2 regions of the Viridibacillus sp. FSL H8-0110 genome follow, and region 1 is predicted to be linked to the other one. Evidence: predicted binding sites of a transcription regulator. Region 1 holds the regulator's gene; the other holds the start of a gene.
What was found. The regulator NrdR, encoded in region 1, represses ribonucleotide reductase genes. The targets are predictions, from matches to a motif close to AACACNATATATNGTGTT.
Positions count from the first base shown of each region.

Region 2: a site for NrdR is predicted at 14,875-14,892, ahead of MHH98_RS06725 (vitamin B12-dependent ribonucleotide reductase). Genes of this name have one in related genera too.

Region 1 is NZ_JBBOPJ010000001.1:997,936-1,014,164, reverse strand. It holds gene MHH98_RS05035 (DUF5776 domain-containing protein) at 1-737, opposite strand, end outside; gene hmpA (NO-inducible flavohemoprotein) at 1,035-2,219, opposite strand; gene MHH98_RS05025 (RrF2 family transcriptional regulator) at 2,388-2,831, shown strand; gene rplT (50S ribosomal protein L20) at 2,995-3,354, opposite strand; gene rpmI (50S ribosomal protein L35) at 3,409-3,609, opposite strand; gene infC (translation initiation factor IF-3) at 3,647-4,153, opposite strand; gene MHH98_RS05005 (iron-containing alcohol dehydrogenase) at 4,523-5,713, opposite strand; gene thrS (threonine--tRNA ligase) at 5,965-7,899, opposite strand; T-box leader at 8,192-8,435, opposite strand; gene dnaI (primosomal protein DnaI) at 8,511-9,455, opposite strand; gene MHH98_RS04990 (replication initiation and membrane attachment family protein) at 9,442-10,869, opposite strand; gene nrdR (transcriptional regulator NrdR) at 10,893-11,360, opposite strand; gene MHH98_RS04980 (glyceraldehyde-3-phosphate dehydrogenase) at 11,604-12,626, opposite strand; gene coaE (dephospho-CoA kinase) at 12,760-13,356, opposite strand; gene mutM (bifunctional DNA-formamidopyrimidine glycosylase/DNA-(apurinic or apyrimidinic site) lyase) at 13,370-14,242, opposite strand; gene polA (DNA polymerase I) at 14,255-16,229, opposite strand, start outside.
Region 2 is NZ_JBBOPJ010000001.1:1,352,069-1,368,297, forward strand. It holds gene MHH98_RS06645 (hypothetical protein) at 257-1,312, shown strand; partial or broken gene MHH98_RS06650 (ATPase, T2SS/T4P/T4SS family) at 2,853-3,239, shown strand; gene comGB (competence type IV pilus assembly protein ComGB) at 3,208-4,275, shown strand; gene comGC (competence type IV pilus major pilin ComGC) at 4,291-4,602, shown strand; gene MHH98_RS06665 (prepilin-type N-terminal cleavage/methylation domain-containing protein) at 4,595-5,065, shown strand; gene MHH98_RS06670 (hypothetical protein) at 5,055-5,357, shown strand; gene comGF (competence type IV pilus minor pilin ComGF) at 5,342-5,800, shown strand; gene MHH98_RS06680 (shikimate kinase) at 6,001-6,513, shown strand; glycine riboswitch at 6,662-6,755, shown strand; glycine riboswitch at 6,759-6,836, shown strand; gene gcvT (glycine cleavage system aminomethyltransferase GcvT) at 6,901-8,004, shown strand; gene gcvPA (aminomethyl-transferring glycine dehydrogenase subunit GcvPA) at 8,031-9,377, shown strand; gene gcvPB (aminomethyl-transferring glycine dehydrogenase subunit GcvPB) at 9,370-10,842, shown strand; gene MHH98_RS06700 (hypothetical protein) at 11,029-11,313, shown strand; gene MHH98_RS06705 (ASCH domain-containing protein) at 11,477-11,950, shown strand; gene MHH98_RS06710 (ATP-binding protein) at 12,049-13,314, opposite strand; gene MHH98_RS06715 (rhodanese-like domain-containing protein) at 13,426-13,806, opposite strand; gene MHH98_RS06720 (lipoate--protein ligase family protein) at 13,911-14,744, shown strand; gene MHH98_RS06725 (vitamin B12-dependent ribonucleotide reductase) at 14,920-16,229, shown strand, end outside.

The DNA.
Region 1 (16,229 bases):
GTAAAGAAATCTAATGACACATTTGGATTTAATCTATTTAAATCTACATTTGTATTAATTCCAGCCACTTTTCCTTGGTCCGTATATTGCCATAAGTGATACTCATAATCCGGTGGTGTATTGGTATTGCTGTATCTAGGTATCCACACAAAATCAAATTTTGATGTATCAATATTTAATTGATTGTATAAATGATGAGCAATGTAGACGCCTATTTTCTTATCTGTTTTCTTACGTAATTCTGCTACATAAGCATTGATGATATCACGTACACTTTCTCCATCAGTTGCTGTTTCTTCAATATCAATTACATAAAATTTTGCGTTTTTATTGGCACGATCATAAAAAGTATTTGCTTCAATTCTCGCTGCTGCAGTAGATCTAGCTACACTATATGAATATACACCGAATGGCACACCGTATTGCAATGCTCCTGCTTCATATATTTTATGATATGTATCTTCCAAACCACTACCATATTGAGTACGAATAATCGCTAAATCTAGCACTTTACTAGCTGTTGCCCAATCAATTGAATATTGCCATTTCGAAATATCAGCAATTACCGGCTCAGCGGACTGTACCCTAGCATTCATTTTATATGGTGCTTTTTCTTCTTTATCCCATTCAGTTGTACTATCTGGGTTAGCTGGCTCTAAATTTTCCTCTGCAAATGTTGTTATACTAATAGAACAAATTACTGTCATGCAAACAAGTGCAAGTAAAAACTGTTTCATTTTCAATGTTTAAATCCCCTTATCCCTTCTTCTAAAGTCATCCTACTATGTTTCTAGACTTTGAACTCTATGAGTTTAACAAATTCAAACGTTTTCTAACATCCACTATTAAGACGAATTTTATTTCTTTCACTAGTTCAATACAATCTGAATTATTATTCTAAAAAAACTTTAGACCTATAAAACACAATTATTTTTCCGTAAAAGTATAATTCATATGACTTTTTTAATATTTTGTTGTTTTTTCACAATAAAACGCCACTAGAAGTTTTTACACTACTAATGGCGTTTGACGTTCTATGCTTTTATTTCTAATTGCATTGCTGGTCCGAAAAATTCAAAATGTACTTGTGGTTCTGTGAAGCCTAATGCATATAAGTCATTAATAACTGCTTCCATAAAGTTAACTGGACCACATACATAAACGTTACTACCTTCAACTACTTGTTGTTGTATAAATTCACGATTGATAATACCATTAGGCTCATCAGAATTTAACTTGAAATATTTAGCATTTGGCATTTTCGCTAATACAGCATCAATTTCTTGTCCAAATGCATGGTAATTTTCTGAGCGAGCACAATGGATGAATGCTGTCTGACGATCAGCATCTATAGTCGCAAGCGTTTCAAACATACTCATTAATGGTGTGATACCAACACCACCACTAATGAATGCTACTGGTGCTGTTGAAGTCGTATCTAGTTGGAAATCACCAGCTGGAGCACTTACTTGCAATGTATCGCCTTCTTTTAACTGGTCATGTAAATAAACAGATACGATTCCATTTGGATGTCCTTCATCTTCACGTTTAACTGAAATTCGGTATGCATCGTCACCAGGTGCTTGTGATAAGCTATATTGACGGTTATGCAAGTATTTTTCTCCTGGGATTTCAATTTGCACAGTAATATATTGACCTGGTTTGTATACAGGTAGTTTCTTTCCATCCGCAGGTTTTAAGTAAATTGAAACGATTTTCTCGTTTTCTTGTATTTTATTCGCTACCACGAATTCTTTAAAGTAGCGCCAGCCACCTTCTTGAGCTTCCGCTTCTTTGTACATTGCTTCTTCTGTTTGGATAAATGCATCAGCAATTACGCCGTATGCTTCTCCCCACGCTTGGATAATTTCATCTGTTGCCGCATCACCAAGAACTTCTTTAATAGCTTTTAATAAAAACTCTCCGACAATTGGATAATGCTCTGCTTTTATGCCTAAGCTACGGTGTTTATGAGCAATTTGTTTTACTACGGGTAAAATGGCTTCTAGGTTTTCAATATGCACTGCTGCTGCATAAACAGTGTTTGCTAAAGCAGTTTGTTGACGCCCTTTCGCTTGATTTGCATGATTAAATATATTCAATAGTTCAGGATGTGCTTCAAATAGATTACGGTAAAACACTGTTGTAATGGCCTTACCATGGACTTCCAATACTGGTGCTGTTGATTTCACAATTTCCATTGTTGACTTAGATAACATATCAAACACTCCTTTTCTTAACTGTCTATAATTTACGCCTATTTCTACTTTAAAGCAATATCTAAAATACATCTTTAACATAAAAGACACATTTAAAATACATCTTTTAAATTTTTAGACACAATTCAATGCCGTGTTATAATGTAAACAGAAATGGTGGTGAATCAAATGCGTTTAACTTTGTATACAGATTATTCTCTACGGGTCTTATTGTATCTTGGCGCGAAAAATATTGAAGATCTCTCTACAATTAAAGAAATCTCAGATGCTTATGGTATTTCTAAAAACCATTTGATGAAAGTTACGCACGAACTCGGGAAATTAGGTTACATTGAAACTGTTCGAGGTAGAGGTGGGGGTATCAGATTAGCTTTAAAACCAAAAGATATTGTCATAGGAAAATTAGTCCGGCAAACCGAGGAGGACTTCTACCTTGTAGATTGTTTTAATCCAGAATCTGTGGGCTGTATTATTTCACCTGTCTGCAGTTTAAAGGGTGCCCTGAATAAAGCATTACATGCATATATTGCTGTTCTGGATACCTATACATTAGATGATTTTCTTCACTCCAAAGAGGAATTGGCTGCATTGTTATTTCCTAACCAAAAATAAAAAGAGATAATCTCTTAATCAAAGGTGATTAAAGATTATCTCTTTTTTATTTGCAAAAAATACATATAAATAAGCATACTGTACTTATGCTTATTTTTATCCAACAAAAAACTCATGAATCTAAGATTCATGAGTTTCTTACAATCATGCTAGTAAGCTTGAATTATTTTGCGATTGCTTGTTTAGCAGCATCTGCTAATTGAGCGAATGCTTGTGCATCAGTTACTGCTAAATCAGCTAACATTTTACGGTTAACTTCGATTTCAGCAAGTTTTAAACCGTGCATTAAACGGCTGTATGAAAGACCGTTTACACGAGCTGCTGCATTGATACGTGTGATCCATAATTTACGGAAATCACGTTTCTTTTGACGACGGTCACGATATGCATATTGACCTGATTTCATTACTGCTTGGTTAGCTACTTTATAAAGAGTATGTTTAGAACCGTAGTACCCTTTAGCTAATTTTAAAACTTTTTTACGACGCTTGCGCGTTACTGTACCGCCTTTTACGCGTGGCATAGTGATTACCTCCTGCTATTCATATAGTATGAATTTGTATGTTTTCGAATCGAATTATTTCATGTAAGCAAGTAGAGACTTGATACGTTTGTAGTCTCCTGAAGAAACTAATTGACCTTTACGTAGGTGACGTTTCGCTTTAGTTGATTTGTTCGCGAATAAGTGGCTACCAAATGCGCGGTCACGTTTTAATTTACCAGTACCCGTTCTTTTAAAACGTTTCGCAGCACCACGGTGAGTTTTCATTTTTGGCATGTCGAATTCCTCCTAAACTGTTCGTGTAACTATAAAATTACTCTTTTTCGTTCTTTGGTTGTAAAACTAAGAACATGCTACGGCCTTCCATCTTCGGTTTAGATTCAACCGTAGATACTTCGGCACAAGCTGCAGCAAAGCGGTCTAATACACGTTGGCCAATTTCTTTGTGCGTAATTGCACGACCTTTAAAGCGAATAGATGCTTTAACTTTGTCTCCTTTTTCAAGGAACTTAATGCCGTTACGTAATTTCGTTTGGAAATCGTGTTCATCGATAGATGGGCTCAAGCGAACCTCTTTCATTACGATAACTTTTTGATTTTTACGTACTTCACGGTCTTTCTTTTGTTGCTCGAATTTAAATTTACCATGGTCCATAATACGAGCGACTGGCGGTTTGGCCTGAGGAGCCACAAGGACAAGATCCAGATTGGCGCGTTCGGCAATCTCCAAAGCTTCGTTACGTGTCTTAACTCCTAGCTGATCACCGTTATGGTCGATAACACGAAGTTCACGTGCGCGAATACCTTCGTTTACATACATGTCTTTGCTAATAACAATCCACCTCCAAATAGTGTCGCGAATACATGGTTTGGGCTAGTTGCCCGATGATCGGTACGAATATTTCGATGTCCACAAAAAAACGAGCGGACATAGTCGAAATGTCCGCCCGCCGATATATGTACACGCCTTAATGCGTGATCCGTTCTATCATGTAACCTGTAAACATCAACTGATGAGTCAAACAGGTGAGAAGCGGGCAGCCTCTTCTTCAACCACAAACTTTGTATTCATTAACCTTTATAAATTTATCATACCTATTCTATGTTGTCAATGATTTCACTCGACATTTTTTTAAAAGAAAAAGTATCTACGCTTAATATGAGCGTAGATACTTTCGTTTAGTTTTTATTATACATTCACTAAAGTTTTTTCTTTTACTGGGAATTTGCATGCATTACGAATAATCTCTTGGACTTGGTCTAATGTTGGTTTACGTGGATTCGATGCAGCGCAAACATCTAACATTGCATTTTTTGCTAATGTTTCGATGTCTTCATCTTTCGCACCAAGTTCCGCAAAACCAGCTGGAATCCCTAAGTCTTTTGATAAACGTTCAATCGCAGCAATAGCAAGATCGGCTGCATCACGTTGGCTTAAGCCTTCTACATTTTCACCTAAGTGTTTAGCAATTTCCGCAAAACGATCTACTTTTGCCACTAGGTTGAAACGACATACATGCGGTAATAAAATCGCATTACATACACCATGTGGTAGGTCATAAAAACCTCCGAATTGGTGTGCAATCGCATGGACATAACCAAGTAAACCATTGTTAAATGCCATACCTGCTAAAAATTGTGCATAAACCATTTGTTCACGAGCTTCCATGTCTTCACCATTTGCTACAGCACGTGGTAAATATTCTACTACTAACTGCATCGTCTTCACTGCACACGCATCGGTAATTGGTGTAGCTGCAGTAGAAACAAAGGATTCAATCGCATGAGTCAGTGCATCCAGACCAGTAGCCGCAGTTAATTGTGGCGGCATACCAACCATTAACTCAGGATCATTAATCGATGCAAGTGCAGTAACATGCTTATCGACAATCGCCATTTTTACTTTTCTTGTTGTATCAGTAATAATGGTGAACTTTGTCATTTCGCTCGCCGTTCCAGCAGTTGTATTAACAGCAATAAATGTTGGTAAAGGATTACTTGATAAATTGACACCTTCATAATCCGAAATTTTACCACCATTCGTTGCTACAATGCCAATGCCTTTAGCCGCATCATGTGCACTACCGCCACCTAATGACACAATCGCATCACAGCGTTCGTTTTGGTATACTTCCAATCCTTCTGCTACATTAATATCCGTTGGGTTTGGTACGACTTTAGGGAAAATTGCTACATCCACACCAGCATCTCGAATAATTGTTGCTAGTGTTTCGGATAAACCTAATTTGTGCAATCCCTCATCTGTAACAAGAAGTGCTTTTTTTACGTTGTAGCCCTTTAAACGACTACCTACTTCTTGAATTGTCCCAGCTCCAAATAAATTAATAGACGGCATATTAAATTCGCTTTGTACACCCATGGATAAATTCCTCCTTAGACTCAAATGGTTTGTAATTACATGCAATAACTACTTTTCTAGTATCATCTATACATCAAGTATTCTCAACTTCTAATTTTGACATATTTTGTAATTAAATAAGGAAATAAGGTAACTTAAAGCAAATGTTTTATCAAAAAATAGCAAGATGATATTTTTTTAGGATTAAGAGTATACGAAAAAGGTGACTGAGACATTAATGTCTCAGTCACCTTTCTATTATTAGAAATTACTTATTCAAAAGAAACGTCAGCTTTTAAATTCACTAAGAAATCTTCAATCGCAATGCTTTCAGAATCTTGAGAGCCATAGCGACGTACGTTTACACTACCTGCTTCTAATTCTTTATCACCTAATACAAGCATGTAAGGAATTTTCTTCATTTGTGCTTCACGGATTTTGTAGCCAAGTTTTTCTTCACGATCATCCATTTCAACACGGAAGCCTGCTGCTTGAAGTTTTTCTTCTACTTGTTTTGCATAGTCGAAGTGAACTTCGTTTGATACAGGGATGATTTCTACTTGCACTGGCGCTAACCAAGTTGGGAATGCACCTTTGTATTCTTCTATCAAGAAAGCTACAAAACGTTCCATTGTTGATACAACACCACGGTGGATAACAACAGGACGATGTGGTTTACCATCTTCACCAACATAGCTTAGATCAAAGCGTTCTGGTAATAAGAAGTCAAGTTGAACTGTTGATAAAGTTTCTTCTTTACCAATTGCAGTTTTTACTTGAACGTCAAGTTTTGGACCATAGAATGCTGCTTCGCCTTCAGCTTCGAAGTAATCTAAGCCTAGTTCATCCATTGCTTCTTTTAGCATACCTTGCGCTTTTTCCCACATTGCATCATCATCGAAGTATTTTTCAGTATCAGCTGGGTCACGGTAAGACAGACGGAATGAGTAATCATTTAAATCAAAGTCTTTATAAACTCCAAGCACTAATTCTACTACACGTTTAAATTCTTCTTTAATTTGGTCTGGACGAACGAAAATATGCGCATCATTTAGAGTCATACCACGTACACGTTGAAGTCCTGATACAGCACCTGACATTTCGTAACGGTGCATTGTACCAAGTTCAGCAATACGTAATGGCAGGTTACGATATGAGTGCATTGACGATTTGTAAACCATCATATGGTGTGGACAGTTCATCGGGCGTAATACAAATGTTTCGTTATCCACTTCCATTGGTGGGAACATATCATCTTGATAGTGTGCCCAGTGTCCTGAAGTTTCATATAACTCTTTTGAACCCAATACAGGAGTATAAACATGTTTATAACCAAGAGACAATTCTTTGTCTACGATATAACGTTCAATTGTACGACGAATTGTCGCACCATTTGGTAACCATAACGGTAGACCTTGACCTACTTTTTGAGAAGTAGTGAATAATTCAAGTTCTTTACCAATTTTACGGTGATCACGTTCTTTTGCTTCTTCTAGCATTTGAAGATGTGCTTTTAGATCGTCTTTTGTAAAGAATGCTGTTCCGTAAATACGTTGTAGCATTTTGTTATCTGAATTACCTCTCCAGTATGCACCAGCGATTGATAACAATTTAAATTCTTTAATCTTACCTGTAGATGGAACGTGTACACCACGGCAAAGGTCGAAGAAATCGCCTTGTTCGTAGATTGATACTTGCTCATCTGCAGGAATAGCTTCGATAAGTTCTAATTTATATTCATCATCAATTGCAGTGAAGCGTTCGATTGCTTCAGCACGTGATATGTCTTGGCGAGTGATGACGATATTTTCAGAAATGATTTTTTTCATTTCTTTTTCGATTTTCAGAAGATCATCAGCAGTGATTGGTTCTGGTGAGTCGATATCGTAGTAGAAACCACCTTCAATTACTGGACCTACTCCAAGTTTTACACCAGGGAACATACGTTTAACAGCTTGCGCTAAAAGGTGAGCTGTAGAATGACGCATTACTTCTAATGCTTCAGAATCAGAAGGTGTTACGATTGCAATGTCACCGTCTTCTTCTAAAGGTGTTGTTAAATCTACTAATTGTCCGTTGAATTTACCAACGATTGCTTTTTTACGAAGTCCCGGGCTAATTGATTGTGCAATTTCTTCAGTTGTTGTACCTTTTGAAAATTCCTTTACTGCGCCATCTGGGAATTTTAAATTAATCATGTCTGCCATTTTGTAATCTCCTTTTAGTTTTATTTATTTTAGCCTTACGAGAGGTTTAGGGCCGCACGATGCGGGTCACGCTGTCGTTGCCACAGGACGTGGCGTTTTTAGACTTTTTTCCTTTAAGTGGGCCGCTTCAGCATTTAGATAAATTTCTAGCTTCAGCGGCCAGACTCTCGAGGTCACTTCCACTTTCTCGGACAAAAGCTAAAAAACGCTTTTGTTTCGAAAGTTTCAGTGCTTGTCGAGTCTGAACGGGCCGCTTTAGCATTTAGATAAAAACGCAAAAAAGCCCCATCCCAAAAGGGACGAGGCTGTATTCTCGTGGTTCCACCCTTCTTCCTTCTACTGCCAACACTTAAAAAGAGTGCAGGTATAGACGAAGCTCTCGATCGGCTAACGGGCCGTTACCGTCGACAATTACTAGTACATTCACTGTCGCTGCTCCAAGGGGGTAAATAATTTGCCGTACTAAGAAGCTTCCAGCCTAGGCTTCTCTCTCTAAAAGTCGTACAAAAAATTGTTGTCCTTTTCAAAGCATTTTTTATATTATGACTGAAAGTATACGCTCGATTAAGTTTAAAATCAAGTAGGAAAAAAAGTCAATCAAAAAAATGCAACTATTTCTGATCTCTTCGGTTTTGCCCACTCATTCGGATTGGTGTCGTCACAGCTTTAATACGCTCCATAATTCGTGAAGCTTTTAACATATCACGATCACCTTTTTGGTTATAAGCTAAATGGTCTTCTAATTCATCATATCCAAGATTCGAAGTGATGAATGTCGGCAATTGTTCCGCCATTCGGTAATGAAAAATCGTTCCCAAAATTTCGTCACGTGTCCAACTCGACAACGTTTCAGCGCCTAAGTCATCTAGCATTAAAACAGGCGCCTTTTTCACAAAATCTATTTTCTCTTGTAAAGATTGATCTTGGATTGAACCTTTCATTTCACGTAAAAACTCGGGTACAAATACTACAACCGATTTGATTTGTAAAGTCGCCAATTCATTGGCAATAGCCCCTAATACAAAAGATTTACCGACACCAAATTCACCATATAAATAAAAGCCTTTGTGAGGAAGTTCACCCGTTTCTTTAAATTCACGAACGAAATCCGCTGCGCGATTAGCGATATTCACACGTGAATGATCATCAATCATTAAATCTTTGATCGTCGCTCTTAACACGTCTTTTGGCATATGCATACTCGAAATCATAGAGGCAGCTTGACGACGCTCATCCTCCATGCGTTTTTGTTGACACGGTGTATATTCGACTTCTATTGAATCGCGGATAATTGATAATATTGGCACAAAGCCCTTTAATGCATTTTGACATTTTGCAACGGATACACATTCGTCACAATCATGTTTCTGTCCTGTATATTCATATAATTTACCTAGACCACGGTCTACCATATCTTTGTTTACTTCTTGATCGTTGTCAGCTAGAAATTGCTGGACACCTTTATTTTCAAGAATTTCTCGCTTCATTTGCTCGTATCGTTCTTGAAAAGTTTGTGAATCCATCACTTTTCTAAGTTGATTATTAATCGGTTCCATGTGAATCCACCTGCCCTTCCTCTATTCCTAGTTTCTCTAGAATTTTACGTCTTTCCTCTTCAAAATCGGTATCACTCTTAGCTGCTTCTTTTGAAGTTTCTTTTATAGTATCTTCTTTCTGAGGTTTCTTTTCTTTATTTTTCTTAAACCAGTCAGGGACTTTTTCTTCTCGACCACCGGTGTAACGTTTTTTCGTTGCAGGTTTTTGCTCAGCTGTTTTCCATTCCATATACTGCTTATGCTCTTTGCGCGCTAAGTCCATTGCTTCTTTCGTCGTTTTCACACCTTTTCGAATCCAATGTGAGGCAATCTTTTCGACATAGTTTTTAGTTAACTTCATGTCTGTACGTAAAAGAACATACTGAAGTAAGGCATTTACAACACCAATTGGCATTTGATATTGTAGGACAAGATTTTGAGCAAGCTGAATGTCAGCAGGGATTGGTTCTTTCCCATCAGCGATATCACGCAAGACATCAATTGGAGCAGTTGTTTCTAGGTAATGAATCAATAACTCTTCCTTCGTCTGCAAAGCTTGCTCTTTTGTAGTCTTTTTCTCTGCCTCATTAACTGCCGATTGGAAAGCTTGTTGCATAGCAGGTGGTTCTGTTGAAACAGTCAATTTGTAATAATCAGCTGCCGATTTCTTTAACCTTGACTCGGATAACATCATATGATCATCTAGAGCGAGCATAACAACTTTTTGCATATCTAATGGTGTTAAATGATATAAAAAAGCTAACTTTGCAATTGTTGCATTCGCTTCAGCAGTAAGTGCTGAAGATGGTACAAGTTGTTCTGACAATCCAGCTCTAAGTAAAGAAAAATCGAAGTCCTCGTAGTTAAATGGTAGTTCTTTAGGTTTCTCTCTTTCCTCAACTGTCTGCTCATTCGCAAAGGATGGTAAATGATGCTGCACAGGACGATAGACATCTGTAAATGTTCTTGACACTTCCTGATAGCCATCATTTGATGGACCCTTCTGAACGAAACGTTGGCGCAACTGTCTATAGGCTTGTTCACCAATTTTGCTAAATAAAAACATGGATAGTAAGGGATCATTAAAAAAAGCTGATGCTTCTAAAGGAGGCATCACGTCGTACATAAATGAGCGTACATCCTCAGAATCTTTACGCCAAGTGCGCATTAAACCAATAGCTTCTAATGCGATGCGCGACTCGAAAATCTTTGCAATCGGCATATCAAGTGAGTTCATCAAATGGTAATGTGATAATTCAGCTTCAGTCGTACTTTCTCCTTCAGCCCAAAGCATAAAGTATAAGCTAATGGGCTCCGCACCTATTAACGGCTGATAAAGCAGAGTAATAAGTTGGCGATCGTAGCTAGATACGGGAAATGGCATTCGAATGGACAATCGATCAACGGGCTGTAGTTCTTTATATAAATGCACCACGATCACCGTCCTTCATATCGCATTTATTTGTCATCGGATTGTCTTTCTATTAATTCCTTTAATTCTTCAATAAAGACATTAATATCTTTAAATTGACGATATACAGAAGCAAATCTTACATAAGATACTTCGTCAATTTTCGCAAGACGATCCATAATCATTTCCCCGACATCTTCTGTCTTCACTTCTGAGTTACCAATTCTACGTAGATCTTGTTCAATAGCAAATACTAATTCCTCTAATTGATTAAGTGCTACTGGACGCTTTTCGCACGCTCGGATAAGACCTCGCAAAACTTTTTCACGGCTAAATTCCTCACGTGAGCCGTCTTTCTTCACGACGATCAACGGCATTTCTTCTACTTTTTCAAACGTAGTAAAACGATATGCACATGATTCACATTCTCGGCGTCTACGGATTGCTTTATTGTCATCTACTGGTCTTGAATCAATAACCTTTGTTCCATTAAACTGACATGCTGGACATTTCATATTTTTTCTCTCCTGATTGCAAAACATTTTAGTTTATCTATTATATCAAATAATGCCTTAAAAAATCGAAAAAATGCAGTGGAAATTCTCAGATGTATGATAAAGATACTGTTTTTGGCCAATATAAGGGCGTTACTAACAGAAAAAACAGACATATATTCACAATTAATTGCAGTTTTTTCTACTCTTAAACAAAAAAACCCTTTCTAGTACACTACTAGAAAGGGGAATATTATATTAAAATTAAGCGTTTACAGAAGCCTTAAGAGCAGATGCAACTTTTTTCGTTAAATCTACAACACGAGTTGAATATCCCCACTCGTTATCGTACCAAGCAAGTACCTTCACTTTACGACTACCAATTACCATTGTAGTTAGGCCATCGATTGTAGCTGATGCTGGGTTTGTATTAAAATCCACTGATACCAATGGTTCCATTGTGAAGTCTAAGATTCCTTTTAGAGAACCAGCTGATGCTGCTTTGAACGCTTCATTCACTTCTTCAACCGTAACATCTTTGTTTAAATCTACTACTAAATCTACTAACGAAACGTTTGGTGTTGGAACACGAAGTGCCATACCATGTAACTTGCCTTCTAGTTCTGGTAATACTAGAGTTAGAGCTTTGGCAGCTCCTGTTGAAGTAGGAATAATTGAAGCCGCACATGCACGAGCACGACGTAAGTCTTTATGTGGATTATCAATATTTTTTTGATCATTTGTATATGAATGAACAGTTGTCATTAAGCCATTTTCAATACCAAAAGTATCATTTAATACTTTTGCAACTGGTGCAAGACAGTTTGTAGTACAACTTGCATTTGATATTACATCATGTTTTGAAAGGTCTAATTTTTCATCATTAACACCCATTACAATTGTTACATCTTCATTTTTCCCAGGTGCTGTTAAAATAACTTTATTAGCTCCTGCTTCTAGATGCAATGCTGCTTTTTCACGAGCATTGAATTTACCTGTTGCTTCGATAACGATATCAATATTCATTTCTTTCCAAGGTAAGTTCAAAGGATCACGTTCACTAATAAGTTCAACACGTTTGCCGTTTATGATTAGGGCTTTTTCTTCAAATTGAACATCCCCATCAAATTTCCCGTGATTTGTGTCATACTTAATCAAATGTGCTAACGTTTCAGCTGGGTAACTAGCATTAATTGCAACAATATTTAAATCATCTTGAAGTATCGCTTGACGGAACACCATGCGACCAATACGGCCAAATCCGTTAATAGCAATAGAAACTGTCATGAATAATATCCTCCTGTAATTGCGTTATACTTATTTTATTAATTCGAAAATTAGTATAACACATTTTGAGGAAAGTAAAACCTATTATGATGAACATTTAAAAGTTAGTGAATTCTGATTTTTCTAAAATACCCTATTTGAGTACATTCCACTTACCTAATATTTTATACAATTGCTCCCTCGTTGATTCAAGCGAGTTATTGTTATATATAACTGCATCAGCGCCTTTTTCTTTTTCAGATAACGGTAGTTGAGAACTAATTCTCGCCATAGCTTCTTTTTCAGATAAATTATTACGTTCCATTAAACGTTTTAATTGTGTTTCTTCTGTGACAGTTACAACTAAAATCTTCTCTACGAAATGTTGAAGGCGACTTTCAAATAATAATGGAATATCCATCACTATATCTTTTGAACCGTTTTCTAATAACTCATCACGTTGACGAAGCATTTCTTGGCGAATAGCCGGATGTATAATATCATTTAACGTTTTACGTGCTGCAGGTTCATGGAAGATAATACTCCCTAGTTTAGGACGATCTAGAGTACCATCATCCAGCAACACTTCTTCGCCAAATGCTTCTACTATTTGTTTTAGCGTTTCTGTTCCAGGTTCAACTACTACTCGGGCTACTAAATCAGCATCAATAATTGGTAAATGTAACTCTTTTAGCATTTCTGCCACTGTACTTTTACCACTCGCAATACTTCCAGTTAATCCAATAATCATCTATATCACACCTTTAATGTTGGCAATTTGGGCAATAAACTGAGTTTCTGCCACTAATTATCTTTTGTTTAGTATCTCCATTACAAGTCGGACAAGTCTTTTTCCCATACATTTTCAAACGATGTTGCATACTGCCTGCTTCACCATTAATATTTCTGTAATCTGAAATGGTCGAGCCGCCAACATCAATACTTTCTTGCAAAACATGAACAATTGTCTCAAAAAGTTCGATTTTACGTTGTTGACTAATTCGTGACAATTTACGAGCTGGATGAATATTCATCTTAAACAGCACTTCTGTCGCATATATATTCCCGCAACCTGCAATCACATGCCCATCCATAATTACTTCTTTAACTGCCTTATTTGCATACTTCGGCAGATTTGCTCTCTCAAGAAAATGAGGTAGTGCTTCATCTGAAAAAGGTTCAGGTGCCATTTCAAGTAGTGGCGGATGCTCTGCTAGCTCATGCAAAAAGCGCATTTCACCAAAACGACGAATATCCGAATAAACAAGCCAATTGTCATCATCGAATTGGATTAAGACATGCGCATGCTTTAGAAATTTCTCTTCTGTAATATCACTAAGTTGCGATACATGGAACCATGCGCCCGTCATCCCTAAATGGTTGACGAGCAAATATGGATTCCCTTCTTTCTCCAGATGAAAAAAAATATATTTTGAGCGACGTTCAATGCTTTTAATAGTCATTCCTTCAATTGCTTGTTGGAAAGAATCAGGATCAACTGCTTTTATAATACACTCTTTACCTTGCTCTTTCGCTTGTTTAATAATCTTTGAAATCGTCACATGATGAATCGTTTTACCGGTAACGACCGGTTGTAATGAACGCACAACACCTTCTACTTCTGGTAATTCTGGCATGCGATCACTCCTTTATTTTGTATCATACCAAGTTGGGCCAAATGCAAAATCGGCTCTCAATGGTACATTTAGTTCAAATGCTTTCCCCATCACTTCTGGAACTAGTTTTTCAAGAATAGCAATTTCCTCTTTTGGTGCTTCGAAAATTAACTCATCATGTACTTGCAGAAGCATTTTCGTTTGTAAATTTTGTTCTTTTAATGCTGCTGCCATATCTATCATTGCTTTTTTTATAATATCGGCAGCACTACCTTGAATTGGGGTATTCATAGCAGTACGTTCAGCAAAGCTACGCAAATTGAAGTTTGAACTTTTCAGGTCTGGCAAATAGCGACGTCGATTTAACATAGTCGTCACATAGCCCTGTTGCTTCGCTTCTTCCACGATATTTTTCATATAGTCCTGTACACCTGGAAAGCTAGCGAAATAACGTTCAATGAAATCTGCCGCCTCTTTACGTGTAATATCTAAGTTTTGAGATAGACCGTAATCACTAATTCCATAAACAATTCCAAAGTTAACTGCTTTTGCTGCACGACGCATATCCGATGTTACTTCCTCTTCTGCTACGTGGAATACATTCATTGCTGTATTCGTATGAATATCTAAACCATTTTGGAATGCATTGATTAAGTTTTCGTCACCACACATATGAGCTAATACACGTAACTCAATTTGCGAATAATCTGCTGCAAAAAGAAGCCATTCTGGATTTGAAGGAACAAATGCTTGGCGAATTTTACGGCCCTCTTCAAGTCTTACAGGAATGTTTTGCAAATTCGGATCTGTAGAACTTAAGCGCCCTGTTGATGTTAACGCTTGCTGGAATCTTGTATGAATTTTTTGATCTTCTTCGTGGATTTCTTTTAATAATCCTTCTATATAGGTTGATTGTAACTTCCCAAGCTGACGGTACTGTAAAATATGACGAATAATTTCGTGTTCTGGCTCTAATTTTTCTAATACATCCGCTGCAGTTGAATAGCCTGTTTTTGTTTTCTTAATAACAGGTAAACCCAATTTTTCGAACAGAATAACCCCCAGTTGTTTCGGTGAATTTATATTGAAGGCTTGGCCAGCAATTGAATAAATATCTTCTTCAATTGTTTTTAGTTTCGTTGTTAGATCATGCCCCATTTCAACAAGTCGTTCACGATCAACTGTGATACCTTCGCTTTCCATTTCACTTAATATCGCAGCAAGTGGTAACTCTAACTGTTTATACAGCTCAAATTGTTCATTTTCTCGAAGAAGTTGTTCTAATTTTGGCTGCAAGCTGAATACCGCATTGGCTTTACGACAAGCATGCTCCGCCACAGCTTCTATTGCCGGAGTCGCTTTCTTAGCACCTTTACCATATACATTGTCATTTGATAGAACATCAGTATAACCAAATTCTTTTGAAATCGTTGCAACATCATCGGAAGGAATAGCGGGATTTACAATATATGCAGCTAAGAGCATATCGAATTCCACCCCTGCTAATTTAATACCATCACGTAATAATGCGGCTTGTGCGGCTTTTGAATCAACCATAAACTTCTGCTTTGAAGCATCTTCTAACCATTCTTTTAATGATATTGAAGCCATTGCTTTGTCGTAAGGAATATAATAAGCTTGCTTGTCATCAACTAATGCAATACCAAATCTGTCGCAAGTATGATAGTGCTCATCAGCAAGTTCAATATGTACAGCCATCGCATCTTGTAACTGCTCTGCTGATACATCTTCTAATATAGAAAAAGTTAGTTCCTTTGTTGTTGTTGCTTCTGATTGAAATTCACTTTTTTCGATTAATGATTTAAAAGATAAATCTTGCCATAAAGAAAACAACTCATCTACATTTGGACCATCATACACTAATTCATCCAGTGTAATAGTAATAGGTGATTGACGATCAATCGTCGCTAACTGTTTACTCATTTTCGCTTGCTCTTCATTGGTCGTAAGTTTTTCTTTTAACTTTGCACCACTCACTTGTTCTACA
Region 2 (16,229 bases), 350 kb from region 1:
TGAACCGTATCATAAGTAAGTGCGGCTTTTTAAAAGAACCACCTAGACCATTGATTTTTTAGAGGTTTAGGTGGTTTAAATTTTATTTATCATTGTTTTTCCCAGTTTCATTGAGGGCAAAAGAAGTGTATTTCCGGTTACAACCTATTTAAAGCGCTTTTTAAATTAATACACTTGATATTAAACAGACTTTTTAGATGAAACAGTTAAAACTAATTAATTCTAAAAAACGGTTAAAGAAAGGGAAATAAGAGAGATGAAAACGAATTTTATTAAAGAAATAATAAGAAGTAATATTGTAGTAGGGTTCACCATTGATGAAAGAAATAACAATTTCTATTTTTGGAGAGTATACAAAAGTAATAAAACAGGAAAGTTAATCGATAAAGGTATAAAGAGAACTGAGTACAAAAAATTACTTCGTCATATGGGGGAAGAATTTCTTTTAAATAGATTAATAATTGTTTTGCAGGCTAAGGTTTCCGAAACTATGCCTAAAGCGCCCTTCATATTTAAAGCTAATATTTTAGATCATCCTATTTATGAATTGATTTATACAATGTTTAGGAAAATTCATCTGGACAATAAAAATTTAATTGATGATTTTCTTTTTGATGTATTAAATTCAAGTTTTGATGACTCTATCAAATTAATAAAAGTTCTTGGTAAAAACATTATTAAGTATATTGATGAATTTGAATATAACAAAGAGGACTTAGAGTTGGTTAGTCTTTTTGATTTAATGAAAGTAGAGGCCTATAATTCTCTTTCATTAATCTCAATTAGTAAAATACAAAGCGATATATTAGAAACACACAGCTTTCAGATAGACCCTCCGAAGATTCGAGAGATGGCAAATACAGATGTTCTTGAACTAATAGACCAAAAGAAAATATCAAGTTTAGGTAAAAAAAGTTTTAAAGGAGGAGTGAAGGTAGACAACCATGAACCGGGATATCATTTTCACTATTGTAGACGAGAAAAAGGGACAACCTATACGATTACAAGGTTATCTTTATGCTATAACGCAGATATGAATGAACATCTATTTAAACTTCCTACTCTTTATTGGGAAAAACATGGGGATTATATAGACTTCAATATACCGTCAGGAGGTAACTATGATTTTAGAAGATCGGTTTACCATATTTGCAATTCTGAAAGAATGAAAATTTTTGAAGGTGTACGACGGGAAGATGTAAAGCAAATAAAGTTTAAAAGCAAATCAGATAAAGCCAAGGAGCTTTATAATCCATTTGAAGAAGAACGAAAGAAGAATAAGAAGAATTATTTAGTGGTAATGTATAAATAAAAAGCCTATCTTATGTTGTTATAACTTATATTTAGAAATTAAATTGCATTGGAGAGAGTCTAATCATTTCTAAAATATAAATAGAGTATCTTGTTTTCGATAAGGAAGCGATTTAAACATCAGGAATGCGGGTTATCGTATAAAAATTAATCGATAACAATTGATGAGCTTGTTTTTTGAGAACTGCAATGGTAGTGTTTATTGATTTCTTTAGGCTGTTTAAGGAATTTGTATAGTAGAAACAGTTATTCTATATATACAGCAAATAGTAAAAAACCTCATTTAGAAACATTACTGTGAACCGTATAAATAAGTAAGTGCGATTTTATTGAAATTGCATTTAGTTTTTATGTGAATTTAAATTATATTCTTATGTGATAAAGCCCGAAGTAAATCGGGAGAGGTTTATAGTTAATTACTCTCTATAAAAAACTATGGAAACATGACAATTCGCCATGTCCATATAGGACGTGGCTTTTTTTATGTTTTATTCATATGTTTTAAATGAAACGCCTATGAGCTATGCTGAAGCAAAGGGAACAGATGGGAGTCCAAAACAGACGATAATGTAAAAAAATAATCATTTGATTGATAACGGGAAAAATCTTAAACAACAGTTAAAGAATTTCCCTCGCTATGTTAAGAATTCGTTATTGTTTAGTCTAAATAAGCGCTCGTTCGATTCAATCGATGTTAAAACAATATGGAATAAATTCAACTTAACTTCGTCATACATTTATGAAGACACTTGTTGATAGGGGTACACCACTAGAGATGATAAAAGCACTAAATGGAGGTTCTAGTATTGACAGGATTGGAAGGTATCTAAGCACAGAAGAATTAGCAAATGTAGTCGATCGATTTACTAAACATCAAAACAGAAAAAATAATTAAATTTCTAGGCATTTTAATATGGTACCTGTAGTTAGGACACTTTAAAAAGAGTGTTTTACCTACAGGTATTTTTTAAATACTTGAATTTCAAAATTAGCGGATTATGGTACAGCAATAATTTTGCTAGAAGATCGAATTAATTTCTTCTCGTTGGCATTCGTCAACTACTTTTTAACATTACTAAATTGTTTGGTAAATACCACATTATCTTTAACTATATATAAACGAAGAATAAGGATTAATAAATATTGGCTAATTTGAAAAAAGGTCTTGATAAAACACTGCAATGGACGGCAATGATGGTTCCTTAACATATACAAAAAATAAAACAGTGGAAAAGGGAAGCTTATAACTTTATACAAAAGTCTGATTGTTCTGTCAATTGTGAAATGAGATTTTTAAAAGGATTATCAGGTACCAAATTTCTTGTTTCAGATTTAAGAAATTATCTTTAATATTGTTAAAATCTTTATTAATAAGCTGTAAAATTATATAGAGAATATATTTTATTAACTTTATTTTCATGGTCAGAATAAAAAAATGACCATTTTTTTATTTCCCATATTATTTGGGAAGTTACAAATACCCCTTTATTTTAAAGGATTTAGGAAATCCCAAATTAATTATTGACTTTATAACTAGCCTTATTATGATTGGAGAAATTCGTGATCAAGAAACGGCTAAGATTGCAATAGAGGCTGCATTAACAGGGCATCTCGTTTTAACTACGATTCATTCAATGGATACAATTGGCTGTTTATTCCGTTTACTAGATTTGGGCGTCTCCTTAGAAGAGTTAAGGCAAACAGTAATTGGAGTGGTTGCACAGCGATTAGTAAAGAAAGTAAATTATCAAGATGAAGAAAGATTATCGGCCATTTATGAGATTTTAGCAGATAGATATCTAGCAGAAGCTATAGAACACGTGAAGAGTGATGAAAAATTCATACTGCCATTAGACCTCTCATTAGAAGGACAGATAGAAAAAGGGGTGAGTTTGGGTGCAATTAAAGCTCAACCTTCACCGATTTAGTAAAAAGATTAAAACTTTACCTAAGATGAGAGATAAGGCGAGCTTTTTGAAAAAGATGAGTGTACTGCTAGAGGAAGGCTATACATTTAGAGATTCATTATCAATGTTACTACCCCATCATATTGAAGAATTATCAGAAGTGGAATCTTTGGTAGAAGAAAAATTTCGAAGTGGATCTAATATGAGCGAAATTCTGCAATTGCTTGGCTTTCAAAAAAGCTATTTAATGACTATTCATGTGGCAGAGCAACATGGAAGAGTTGTAAGAGCCCTTGATTCTATAGCAAGTCAAATGATAACGAAGGAAGAAACGCAAAAAAGACTACAAAAGCTAATGGCCTATCCTGCGATTTTGTTTGTCTTTTTAGTGCTGCTCTTTTTTGGATTTCGGACCTACTTTTTACCCAATATGTCTTCAATGATGCTTTCTAGAGAAGGTGATGCAAGTGTATCTAAATTAACACTATCCTCTTTTTTCTTGCATATTCCAGATGCCTTGATCATTGCAGCCTGTGGGAGTATCTTATTTGCTTTTGTGGCTTGGAGGATAATAAGCAAGAAAGAGATTGGTCACCAAATGATAGTGTATTTGAAAATTCCAGTTCTCTGTCGATTTTTTCGTCTTCAATTGACACGCCAATTTGCTTATGAGTTAGGTGGGCTTTTAGAAAGTGGTCTTTCAATGCAAGAAAGTTTGATTATTTTACAGCGACAAGAGTTACAACCATTTATGGCGAAAATAGCAGGTGAATTACGTAATCGAGTTATTTTTGGTGATTCACTTTCTACTGCGGTAAATCATATGAAGTTTTTTCAGAAAGGATTTAATGCACATATACTACATGGCGAGGAAGGTGGAAATCTAGGTAGAGAACTTCAAATCTATAGTGATTTTTTGACAGATAAAACAGAAGCGAATATGACTAGAGTGCTAGCTATAATTCAACCATTACTTTTTTGTATTATCGCGGTTTGCATACTCGGAGCCTATTTAGCTATTTTATTACCCATGTACGAAATGATAGAAATGGTTTAAGAAAGGAGAACCAACATGCAATTATTAAAACAACAGAAGGGCTTTACTTTAATTGAAATGCTCATTGTTTTGTTTATCATTACAGTGTTGATTTTGATTGCAATACCAAATGTAACAAAGCACTTTAGTACAGTGGATGATAAAGGATGTAAAGCATATGTCAGTATGGTACAAGGACAAGTTGAAGCTTATCGTATTGACGAAAAAAAGTATCCAACAACAATTGAAATGTTGGAGGACGCAAAGTATTTAAAGCAAGATACAAATGCGTGTACCGGAAAAAAGATTCAAATCTCGGATGGAGAAGTTTCTACAATAGATGAATAACAAAGAAGCTGGATTTACGTTCGTCGAATTGTTACTAGTACTTACTGTTACGATGATAATTTGTTCTTTAAGCTTGGTACTAGGCAAAGCAAAGTTGGATGAACGAATGGCTAATCAGTTTTTATATCAATTAATGCTTGATATTGAACAGGTGCAGAGTGAGTCGATTGGTAGCGGGATTATTTCATATCTGGAATTTATAGATGATGGAAAGAAATACAGGGCATATACGTTGGTAGATTCAGAAGGGGGAGGTAATTCCCCCCTTAATACTAGACGATATTATCTTACACGAGAACTACCAGAGGGAGTTACTTATAGTTACAACAGTCCATTACGTCAGATTAAAATTGATTCTCAAGGTACATTCTCAAGTTTTGGTACATTGGTTTTTTTAACACCAACTGGGAATAAATCACTTATTATTAATATCGTTAAAGGGAGGATGAAAATTGTGGAATGACAAAGGGAACTCATTACCAGAAACATTACTAACTCTAGTTATTATTTTGACGATATTCGGAACTCTTTTACCAGCATTGCAAATGATGAAAGTTACTTTAAGTGATAAGAAAATGGCGCTGTACGCAGCTGAAACAGCTTACCAAGCTTCTCAACGTGTCGAGCAGGGGGAGCAGCTCCAAGGTAGTCGAACTGTAGAAAATATTAACTATCGATGGTATTTCACGAATAATGAAGTATGCGTATTTTATGAAAACTTAAAAGGACAACAGCAAAAATGTATTCGGCCATAAAAAGTCTGATAGAAAATCGCTCTGGCTATACATTAGCGGATGCCCTTTTGCAACTGATGGTCCTTATACTTTTTTCGCAGTTATTTATGATCTTCTATCCTTGGTATGAAGAGTCAAATAGATCTTTTCATCAACGTCAGGAAATTGAATGGGAGCTATTTACGTATGATTTGCAATCGTATTTGTTGGATATAAAAACTATTGGCATAGGTGCAAATGCAAACTTACACATTGGAAAGGATAATCGAAGTCTCGCTATTAATAGGTCTAGTGCTGTAGTACGTATGCAAAAGGAAGGGCAAGGAAGTGAGCCTATGCTGATGAATGTTTATGAAATACAGTTTTTTATTGATGTAAATCGTACAACTCTAACAACAAAAGTATTGTTTACTAATGGCTTAAGGAAGGAGAAAGACTTTGTTATTTCGTATGTTAAAGAGTGAAAAAGGAATGCTTCTTCCAATAGCGATGATTCTATTGTTTTTTTGTACGAGTTACCTTTTGAGCACTGTGATGTCTTATGAATCTCATTTTCGAACGTATAATTCATTGGAATCGGCGTATGTTCGTGCTACTATAAATAAAATACAAGAAATTGAAAATAGCACAGAGTAACAGTCGTCGTTGATGAGAAGGTGAAAAAATGAGAAAAGTATATTTAGTAGGGTTTATGGGTTGTGGTAAAAGCGCAATTGGTAGACGTTTAAGCTACTATCTGAAAATGCCCTACTATGATATGGACCAAGAAATTGTAAGAAGAGAGAAAATGACGATTCCTGAAATATTTGAAAAATATGGAGAAGAGCACTTTCGTCAACTGGAGACGGATTTTTTACGGAATTTCCGAGATGAGTTTTGCATCATTTCAACAGGTGGTGGTGTAGCGATGAATCCTCAAAATCGTAGAATAATGCGTCAAACTGGACTAGTCCTTTTTTTAGATGCGACATTTCCAGATATTTGGAAGAGAATCCATAAAGATAAAAACCGTCCAATCGTCCAACGTTCTACAAAACAAGAATTAGAAGATTTATTTTATAAACGCCGAAAATTTTATAGAGAAGCTACACATATCACAATTCGAACAGAAAACCGTTCACTAAAACAGATTGTTGAATATACTGCTTTTCAAATAAAACGTCTGAAAGGCGAATGAAATACGTAATCTTTCTAGTTAATGTTCGTCTATAAAGTATTTTATAAAAGTTATTGCATGATACCCCTATTCAATGTTAGGATATAGACGAGACGTATTGTTATAGAACAATGACATGGAAATACTACCAAGATTCCATCTTGGGCGGATGATTGTACGGGGAGAGAACGTCTGGAGACGTCGCCGAAGGAGCAAATAACAAAAGTTATGAATCTCTCAGGCAAAAAGACTCGTACGGGACGCAACTCTGGAGAGAGCTGTATGGATTACAGCCACCAAAGAGGACAGCCGTAATGGTAAAACTTTCAGGTGCATGGACAGAGAATCCTAATTATAGGATTTCTCTGTCCATTTTTTTATGTCCTGAACAAATGAGGAGGAAGATTAGTGGCTAATGAATTAAAAAGAACGCCGTTATTCGAAGAGTATTCGAAGTATGGTGGGAAAACAATTGATTTTGGTGGTTGGGAATTGCCTGTTCAATTTTCTTCTATTAAAGCCGAGCATGAAGCAGTTCGAACAAAAGCTGGACTATTTGATGTATCTCATATGGGTGAAATCTTCGTTGAAGGTTCAGAAAGTTTAGCTTATTTGCAAAAGCTTGTTACTAATGATGTATCGAAAATTGCCATTAACCAAACGCAGTATACTGCAATGTGCTATGAAAATGGTGGCGTTGTAGATGACTTACTCACTTATAAATTAGCAGAAGATCGTTATTTATTAATCGTTAATGCGTCGAATATTGAAAAAGACTTTGAGTGGATGAAAACGTTAGTGTCAGGTGATGTGAAGTTAACAAATGCATCAGATGAATACGGTCAATTAGCATTACAAGGGCCACTTGCAGAAAAAGTATTACAAACATTAACTGAAACACCGTTACAAGACATTAGACCATTCCGTTTAGAACAAAATGTAACGATTGCGGGTTATGACACACTTATATCACGCACTGGTTACACAGGTGAAGACGGCTTTGAGATTTATGCAGCACCTGAAGCAATCATTGCTTTATGGGGCAAAATCTTAACAGCAGGAGAAGCTGATGGCGTTGTTCCTTGTGGTTTAGGTTCACGTGATACATTACGCTTTGAATCTTGTTTACCGCTATACGGTCAAGAATTATCAAAAGATATTTCACCACTTGAAGCGGGCATTAATTTCGTTGTGAAATTAAATAAAGAAGTAGATTTCGTTGGTAAATCGACATTACAAGCTCAAAAGGAAAATGGCGTACCACGTAAAAGTATCGGTATCGAAATGATTGATAAAGGTATTCCACGTCACGGTTATCCAGTCTTTAAAGGTGATACTCAAATTGGTGAAGTAACAACTGGTACACAATCACCATTAACAAAACGTAATATCGGTTTAGCACTAATCGATAGTGAGTATGCGGAGCTTGGGCAAGAGCTTGAGATTGAAATCCGTAACCGTCGCTTAAAAGTGGTTACTACTGCAACACCATTTTATAAACGCCAAAAATAATTTTCATGAAGAGAGGGTTTTTTCGAATGAAGCATCGGTACTTACCTATGACTGAGCAAGATCAAAAAGAAATGCTAAATGTAATTGGCGTCTCTAATGTTGATGAATTATTCTCAGACATCCCAGAAAAAGTTCGTTTTAAAGGAAACTACAACATTAAACCTGCAAAATCTGAATCAGCATTATTAAAAGAGTTAGCACAACTTTCTAAACAAAATGCAAATAGCGATGAATATGCATCATTCTTAGGTGCTGGAGTTTATGATCACTATAAACCAGTCATTGTTGACCACGTTATTTCACGTTCAGAATTCTATACGGCTTACACACCTTACCAACCAGAAATTTCACAAGGTGAATTACAAGCTATTTTCGAATTTCAAACAATGATTGCAGAACTAACAGGTATGGATTTAGCAAACTCATCTATGTATGATGGTGGGACAGCTCTTGCTGAAGCTGGTATGCTTGCAGCAGCACATACTCGTCGTAAAAAGCTATTAGTTTCTGGTGCGGTTCATCCAGTTTCACATGATGTAGTTAAAACATATGCTCTTGGTCAATCGATTGAAGTAGTAAATGTTCCTTTAAAAGATGGTGTCACTGATCTTGATGCGTTAAAAGAATTAATCGATGCAGATACAGCTGCCGTGATGGTTCAATATCCTAACTTCTACGGTCAAGTAGAGAACGTACAAGCAATTGCAGACTTAATCCACGATGCAAAAGGCTTATGTATCGTATCTTCTAACCCATTAGCACTTGGTATTCTAACACCTCCAGGTAAAATGGGTGCGGATATTACTGTCGGGGATGCTCAACCTTTCGGTATTCCAGAAAGCTTTGGCGGACCACACTGTGGTTACTTCGCTGTTACAAAAAAATTAATGCGAAAAGTACCTGGTCGTTTAATTGGTGAAACAATTGATGACGAAGGTCGTCGCGGTTATGTATTAACTTTACAAGCACGTGAGCAACATATTCGTCGTGAAAAAGCGACTTCTAATATTTGTTCAAACCAAGCTTTAAATGCACTTGCAGCTTCAGTTGCAATGACAGCTCTAGGTAAAAAAGGTGTGCAAGAAATTGCTACTCAAAACATTTTAAAAACACACTATGCTAAAGAAGCTTTTGAAAAAGCAGGTTTCACTGTAGCTTATAAAGGCGCACATTTCAACGAGATCGTTGTGAAGTGTAATACATCTGTTTCTACTATTAATAAGGAACTTTTTGAAAAAGGCATTATTGGCGGCTTTGATTTAGGTAAAGTAGATGCAGCACTTGAAAACCATGCACTAATTGCTGTTACTGAACAACGTACGAAAGAAGAAATCGATGCACTTGTGCAAGAAATGGGGGCTCTCCATGCATAACGACAATCAACCACTTATTTTTGAACTTTCAACAGAAGGTCGCGTAGGATATAGTTTATCAGAGCTTGATGTACCAGCAGTAGATTTAGCTGCTATCTTACCAAACGAATTTATTCGTACAGAAGAAGCGGGACTACCTGAAGTATCAGAACTTGATATTATGCGTCATTATACTGCGCTCTCTCGCCGTAATCACGGTGTAGATTCAGGTTTCTACCCACTTGGTTCTTGTACAATGAAATATAACCCGAAAATTAATGAATCAGTTGCACGTTTTGCAGGATTTGCTAATATTCACCCTTTACAAGATGAGTCCACTGTTCAAGGTGCACTTGAGTTAATGTATGATTTACAAGAGCATTTAATCGAGATTACTGGTATGGATGAAGTAACGCTTCAACCAGCTGCTGGTGCACATGGTGAATGGACTGCATTAATGATGATTCGTGCATTCCACGAAGCAAACGGTGACTTCCAACGTACGAAAGTACTTGTGCCAGACTCTGCTCACGGTACTAACCCAGCATCAGCAACAGTTGCAGGTTTTGATACAGTAACTGTGAAGTCTGATGAAAACGGTCTTGTAGATTTAGAGGATTTACGCCGCCTAGTTGGGGATGATACAGCAGCGCTTATGTTGACTAACCCAAATACATTAGGTCTTTTTGAAGAACATATTCTAGATATCGCTGAAATCGTTCACTCGGTTGGCGGTAAAGTATATTATGATGGTGCAAACTTAAATGCGGTTATGTCTAAAGCACGTCCTGGTGATATGGGCTTTGACTGCGTTCACTTAAACTTACACAAAACTTTCACTGGTCCTCACGGTGGTGGTGGTCCTGGTTCAGGTCCAGTTGGCGTAAAGGCAGACTTGATTCCGTACCTTCCAAAACCTGTTTTAGTGAAAACAGAAGAAGGTTATCATTTCGATTACGACCGTCCACAATCAATTGGTCGCGTGAAGCCATTCTATGGTAACTTTGGTATTAATGTTCGTGCATATACTTATATCCGTTCAATGGGTCCAGATGGTCTTAAAGCAGTAACTGAAAATGCAGTAATTAATGCAAACTATATGATGAGAAGATTAGAGCCATACTTTGATCTACCTTACAACCGTCATTGCAAGCATGAATTTGTATTAAGTGGAAGCCGCCAGAAAAAACTAGGCGCTCGTACACTTGATATGGCAAAACGACTGTTAGACTTTGGCTACCATCCACCAACAACTTACTTCCCATTAAATGTGGAAGAAGGTTTAATGATTGAACCAACTGAAACAGAATCAAAAGAAACATTAGACGCTTTCTGTGACGCAATGATTCAAATTGCTAAAGAAGTAGAAGAAACACCAGAAGTAGTACAAAATGCACCACATACAACTGTTATTGGCCGTCTTGATGAAACAAGAGCAGCACGTAACCCAGTTTTACGATACGAAAGAGAAACAGTAGAAGTATAATATATTCGTATATTGAAAACCTCTAGCACTTTGCTAGAGGTTTTCTCATGATTTGTATATAAATAGCTTAATGAAAAGATCATGTTAGTTATGGAAAAAATCGCTTGGACATAGACAGATGACTTTAAAATTGCTATGCTAACATAAATGCAGTATGAATCAATGTGTGAAAAAAGGGGAGTTTTCATGGCTTACTTTAAAAGTATCAATGATACAACTAATGATCAAAATGACTTACTAAAATCCTTAAAAGAGGATTATCAAGAATATACGGTTGACGAATTAATTTCTGAATTGTACATAAAGCAACAAAAAGAACAAAGTACGTTAATCTATTTCACTCCAGATGCGCATACAAAGGCGCTAATGGAATACGAAAAGAAAATCATTTATGATTTGCTACATAAACATGGTTTAACAAATCTACAAATTTTACAAGAAATCAATAAGCAAAAAACTGTTATAGATTAAAACAGTAAGTATAGAATTCAAACCTGTTTACTGCATATGAAACCTCTTATATTAAGTAATGCAATATAATTATCTCATTACTAATATAGGAGGACTTGACATGAAATAATAGATTAAAAGAATTAGATACTTATGGATTTTGATTGTAAGGGGGAAGCACCTAATGTCAATCAATAAAATAGATGAATATTGGCATACATATGCTAAAGAAAATGAATTAGATATGACGACTCCAGAGTCATGGATGTTTGGAGATGGTTCCAAAGAAATGGCGGATGATTTAGGGAGTTTAGTTGTGAATGGTAGCAAAACAGCAACATGTGCTGCTCATTGTGTATATGAACTTGAAAAAGAAAAAATTCAAAAAGTTGGACAGTACGATATTGTATTAGATGGTAACAATGAACCTCTAGCAATAATAAAATATACAAAAATCGAATTGGTGAAAATGAATGAAGTAACAAGTGATTTTGCAAAGGCTGAAGGTGAAGGAGATTTATCCTATGATTATTGGTATCGGGAGCATGTAAAATTTTTCACTTGGGAGCTCAATCAGTATGATCTTACCTTTAACTCTGACTTATTGCTTGTTTGTCAAACTTTTAAGGTAATGGATGTTTATCAAAATCAGGTATAAATAAGAAAAATTAGAACTATTTTACGAAGATATTAAATATTATTTTAAAAAATACACTCCCAGAGATTGAGTCAACCAATCTCTAGGAGTGTATTTTTTTAGAACCCTATATTTACTTCATTTCTTTCCCATTCATTTCGGAAGGCTTTTTTACGTTGTTTTTGTAAATCTTTAATACATTTCTCGTAATCGAGTTTTTTATCATAATGCCAATTTAGAGCAACTGACATATATAACTCATTAAGTTGTGACATAGAAAGTTCTTTTGAAAGTTTAGCAGCATCTATTAGCTCGTCTTCTGTGAATATATGCTGAATATCTAATTTGCGTAAATATGTAGCACGTATTTCAGTTGTAGGATTCATAATCTCGTATGCTCGATCAAACCTTCCTGCACGGTTGATTAAAGCTGGATCGATGCGGTCAGGATAATTGGTCGTACCAATTAAAAAAATACCTTCACGTGATTGAGCGCCGTCTAGTGTATTTAAAAATAATGAACGTGTATATTCGGGCATAGAATCTATATCTTCAATAACGAGTATTGCTGGAGCTAAACTTGTTACCATACGGAAGACCTCTTCAATGGACTCGCTTGATGTATGCTCAGTAATTTGCCAATACACAACAGGAGCTGTTACAGAACCTGTAATGGACTTTACAAGCGTAGTCTTTCCGTTTCCTGGTGAGCCATATAATAAGATTCCTCTTTTATAAGGAAGGCCGTAATGTTTAAAGAAATTGCCACCCTCCTTGAAAAACTCATCAATCGAACGGAAAATCTCTTGCTTAAGTGAAGGTTCTAAGAAAACATCTTCTCGTGTAATTTGCTTACCTTCGCCGTAACTCCGTCGTTTAATACCATCATGAACATCAACTAAGTAGGTAACAGTTTCCATCAACATTTGACGTAACTGTTCTTGAACAGCTTCGATAAAATTCATCATTTTCTCCGCACTTGTTGTAAAATAGAAAAACTCTGGCCATTCTGAATCGGAGCGGAATACAGGGATTTGTGTAATGGCTACTTCATAATCAGGAAAGTAGATTAAAGAATTACTAAATGTCTTAATTGATTTTAGCTGATTATCTAATTGATCTTCTGAGACAGAATTTAAAACAATGCTAGGTAATGAGGCATATATATAACTCAAATTTTCATAGCGGATTAATTCCTTTTCCATCATTTCTAGTAAATGATGATGAAATTGTGAATTATTTAGTTCGACAGTCACACCACGAAAATTAGCAGGGTGTACTTCATTTAGTTTTTTTGAGATGCGCTCAAAGACCGCTGATACATCTGCATAGTTAGGGATGTCTTGTCGCAAATCTTCGTGAAATGTATATAAGAATTTTGGCATTATATCCTCCTTTATGGACGTTATTAATTTATAGAATATATAATTAAGAAAAAATAGAGTCATTTCTGTTATAAATAGAAATGACTCTTTTTTATTTGCAACGCAATCAAATTATTTCACTTTGATTTTGCCTGTCCAATTTTTGTATCCACCTTGTAATTGGTATACTTGATCGTAGCCTTTTTTCTTTAATAACATAGCAGCACGTGCACTACGTCCAGCATTTTGGCAGTACAAGTAAACAGGTTTGTCTGGGCGAATTTCTTTATAGCGTTGACGAAGTTGTGAGGTTGGGACGTTACGAGCGCCTAGAATATGACCACCGTCAAATTCTTTTGGCTCACGCACATCTATTAATTGTGCTTTACGATAACCTTCAATAAATTCTTCTTGTGTTAAAGTTGTAACTGCTTTTTTGAAACGAAGAGCGTTTACTAAAGCGTATACAATCACCACAAATAAAACAATTGCTAATGTATATAACCAACTCAAATCGTCTTACCCCTTTCTATCTACAGTAATATTATAAAAGAACATGTAGCGATAGTCCAATGAGTTTGTTAAAATAGATAAGTTGATTATAAGGAGGAGACCAAATGAAAACAACATGGTATTTTATTAATTCAGGTCCTTGTAGCCCTGCATTCAATATGGCATTAGATGAAGCGCTCCTACATTGGCATAGTAAAGGTTTAATTCCACCAGTAATACGATTTTACGAATGGAATCCAGCAACACTTTCTATTGGATATTTTCAACGTGCTGAAAAAGATATTGATTTTGAACAATTACATAAATTAAATTTAGGATTTGTACGCCGTCCTACTGGCGGTCGTGCAGTCTTACATGAACATGAACTAACATATAGCATCATTGTTAATGAAGACTACCCAGACATGCCTAAAACGGTGACTGAAGCTTATAGAGTATTAAGCGAAGGCTTATTACTAGGTTTCCGAAACTTAGGGTTAGATGCTTATTTTTCAGTTCCTGATTCAGAAGAAAAACGAGCAGATTTGAAAACTCCGAAGAGCGCGGTTTGTTTTGATGCGCCAAGTTGGTATGAATTAGTAGTAGAAGGTAAAAAGGTAGCAGGTAGTGCACAAACGCGACAAGAAGGTGTCATTTTACAACATGGAGCGATATTAATCGATCTCGATGATGAAAAATTGATTTCTCTTTTTAAATTTCCATCGGAAGCTTCAAGAGAGCGTATGCGCAAACATTTACCACAAAAAGCGGTAGCTATTAATCAGTTAGCACAAAAACCTGTCGATGTTGAGACATGTATATCTGCTTTCCGCAAAGGATTTGAGGACGGGTTAGACATTGAACTTGTACCGTACACGTTAACGAAGGAACAAATGGATTTTGTTAATAATTTAGCAAAAACTCGTTATGAAAGTGATGAATGGAATTTTAGAAAATAGTAGTCTTTTTGACTTATTTTAGCTTTGCAAAAATCGAAAAATCGCTTCCAATGTTGTTAAATCAACATTTTGCTCAAAATCACCCTATTTGCTTTTCTTATCAATATATAGTATCGTAATGTCTTGAACAAACACTATATATAGTGTTTAGAGCGCGATCTAAATAGGGAGGCGAATGATAATGGTACTTGCTTCACAGCATCATAATCAGACGATTAATGTACAACAATTAAATAATGATATTCAACAATTTCCACAAGTTCATGCCATCACAGAGGACATGCATATAACACATAAAGGTGTGTCTCGCTTAGTCATGATCGACCGTTATTCTTTTAAAGATACGGAAAAGAAAACGCTAAAAGCAGGGGATTTTGTTGTTTTAACGGTCAAAGCTGACCCTAAATTCCCAGCACGTGGTCTTGGTTATATCGTTTCAATTAATGCAGAAAAGAAAACAGCAGAAGTGCTGATTGAAGCAGATTATAGAAGTGCTATTGATGATGATTCTGAACAACAAACAGGAATTGTCACACGTTCTTTAGACGTTATTGAGAAGCCTCTTGAAGTCTTTTACGAACAAATTGCAAAACGTAATGCAACTGGCCTAGCAGCCGTTGAAAAAACAGAAGAAAAACGCCAAGAATGGTATGAAAAATTCTACGAACAATTAGTGAAGTTAAACTTTATTCCAGCGGGACGTGTTATTTACGGAGCAGGCGCAGGAACAGATGTTACTTACTTTAACTGTTACGTAATGCCATTTGTTGCAGACTCTCGTGAAGGCATTAGTGATCACCGTAAACAAGTAATGGAAATTATGAGTCGCGGTGGTGGTGTAGGTACTAATGGTTCTACATTACGTCCACGAAACACACTTGCTCGTGGTGTCAATGGTAAATCATCAGGATCTGTTTCATGGTTAGATGATATTGCTAAGCTGACTCATCTTGTTGAACAAGGTGGATCACGTCGTGGTGCACAAATGATTATGTTGGCAGATTGGCATCCGGATATTATTGAATTTATTATTTCAAAAATGCAAAACCCTCGTATTTTACGTTTCTTAATCGAAAATACAACGGATGAAACAATCCAACGTCTAGCAAAAGAAAAACTAAAATTCAAACCTTTAACGCAACAAGAAGAAGCGATGTATCAAGGTATTATTAATTATAAAACTATCCCTGGTGTCGGTGGTTTTAATGAAGCCATTATTCGTGATGCTGAGACGAAATTACGTGACGGTGGAACATACAGCGTGCATAACGCTGAATTCCTAACTGGTGCGAATATTTCTGTTACAATCACAAATGAATTCATGGAAGCTGTAGAAGCTGATGCTGAATTTGATTTACGATTCCCAGCTGTCGAATCATATAATGCTGAAGAAATGAAAATCTATAACGATACATGGCATGAAGTTGGCGATGTTCGTGAATGGGCTGAAATGGGCCATGCTGTACGTACTTACCGTAAAGTAAA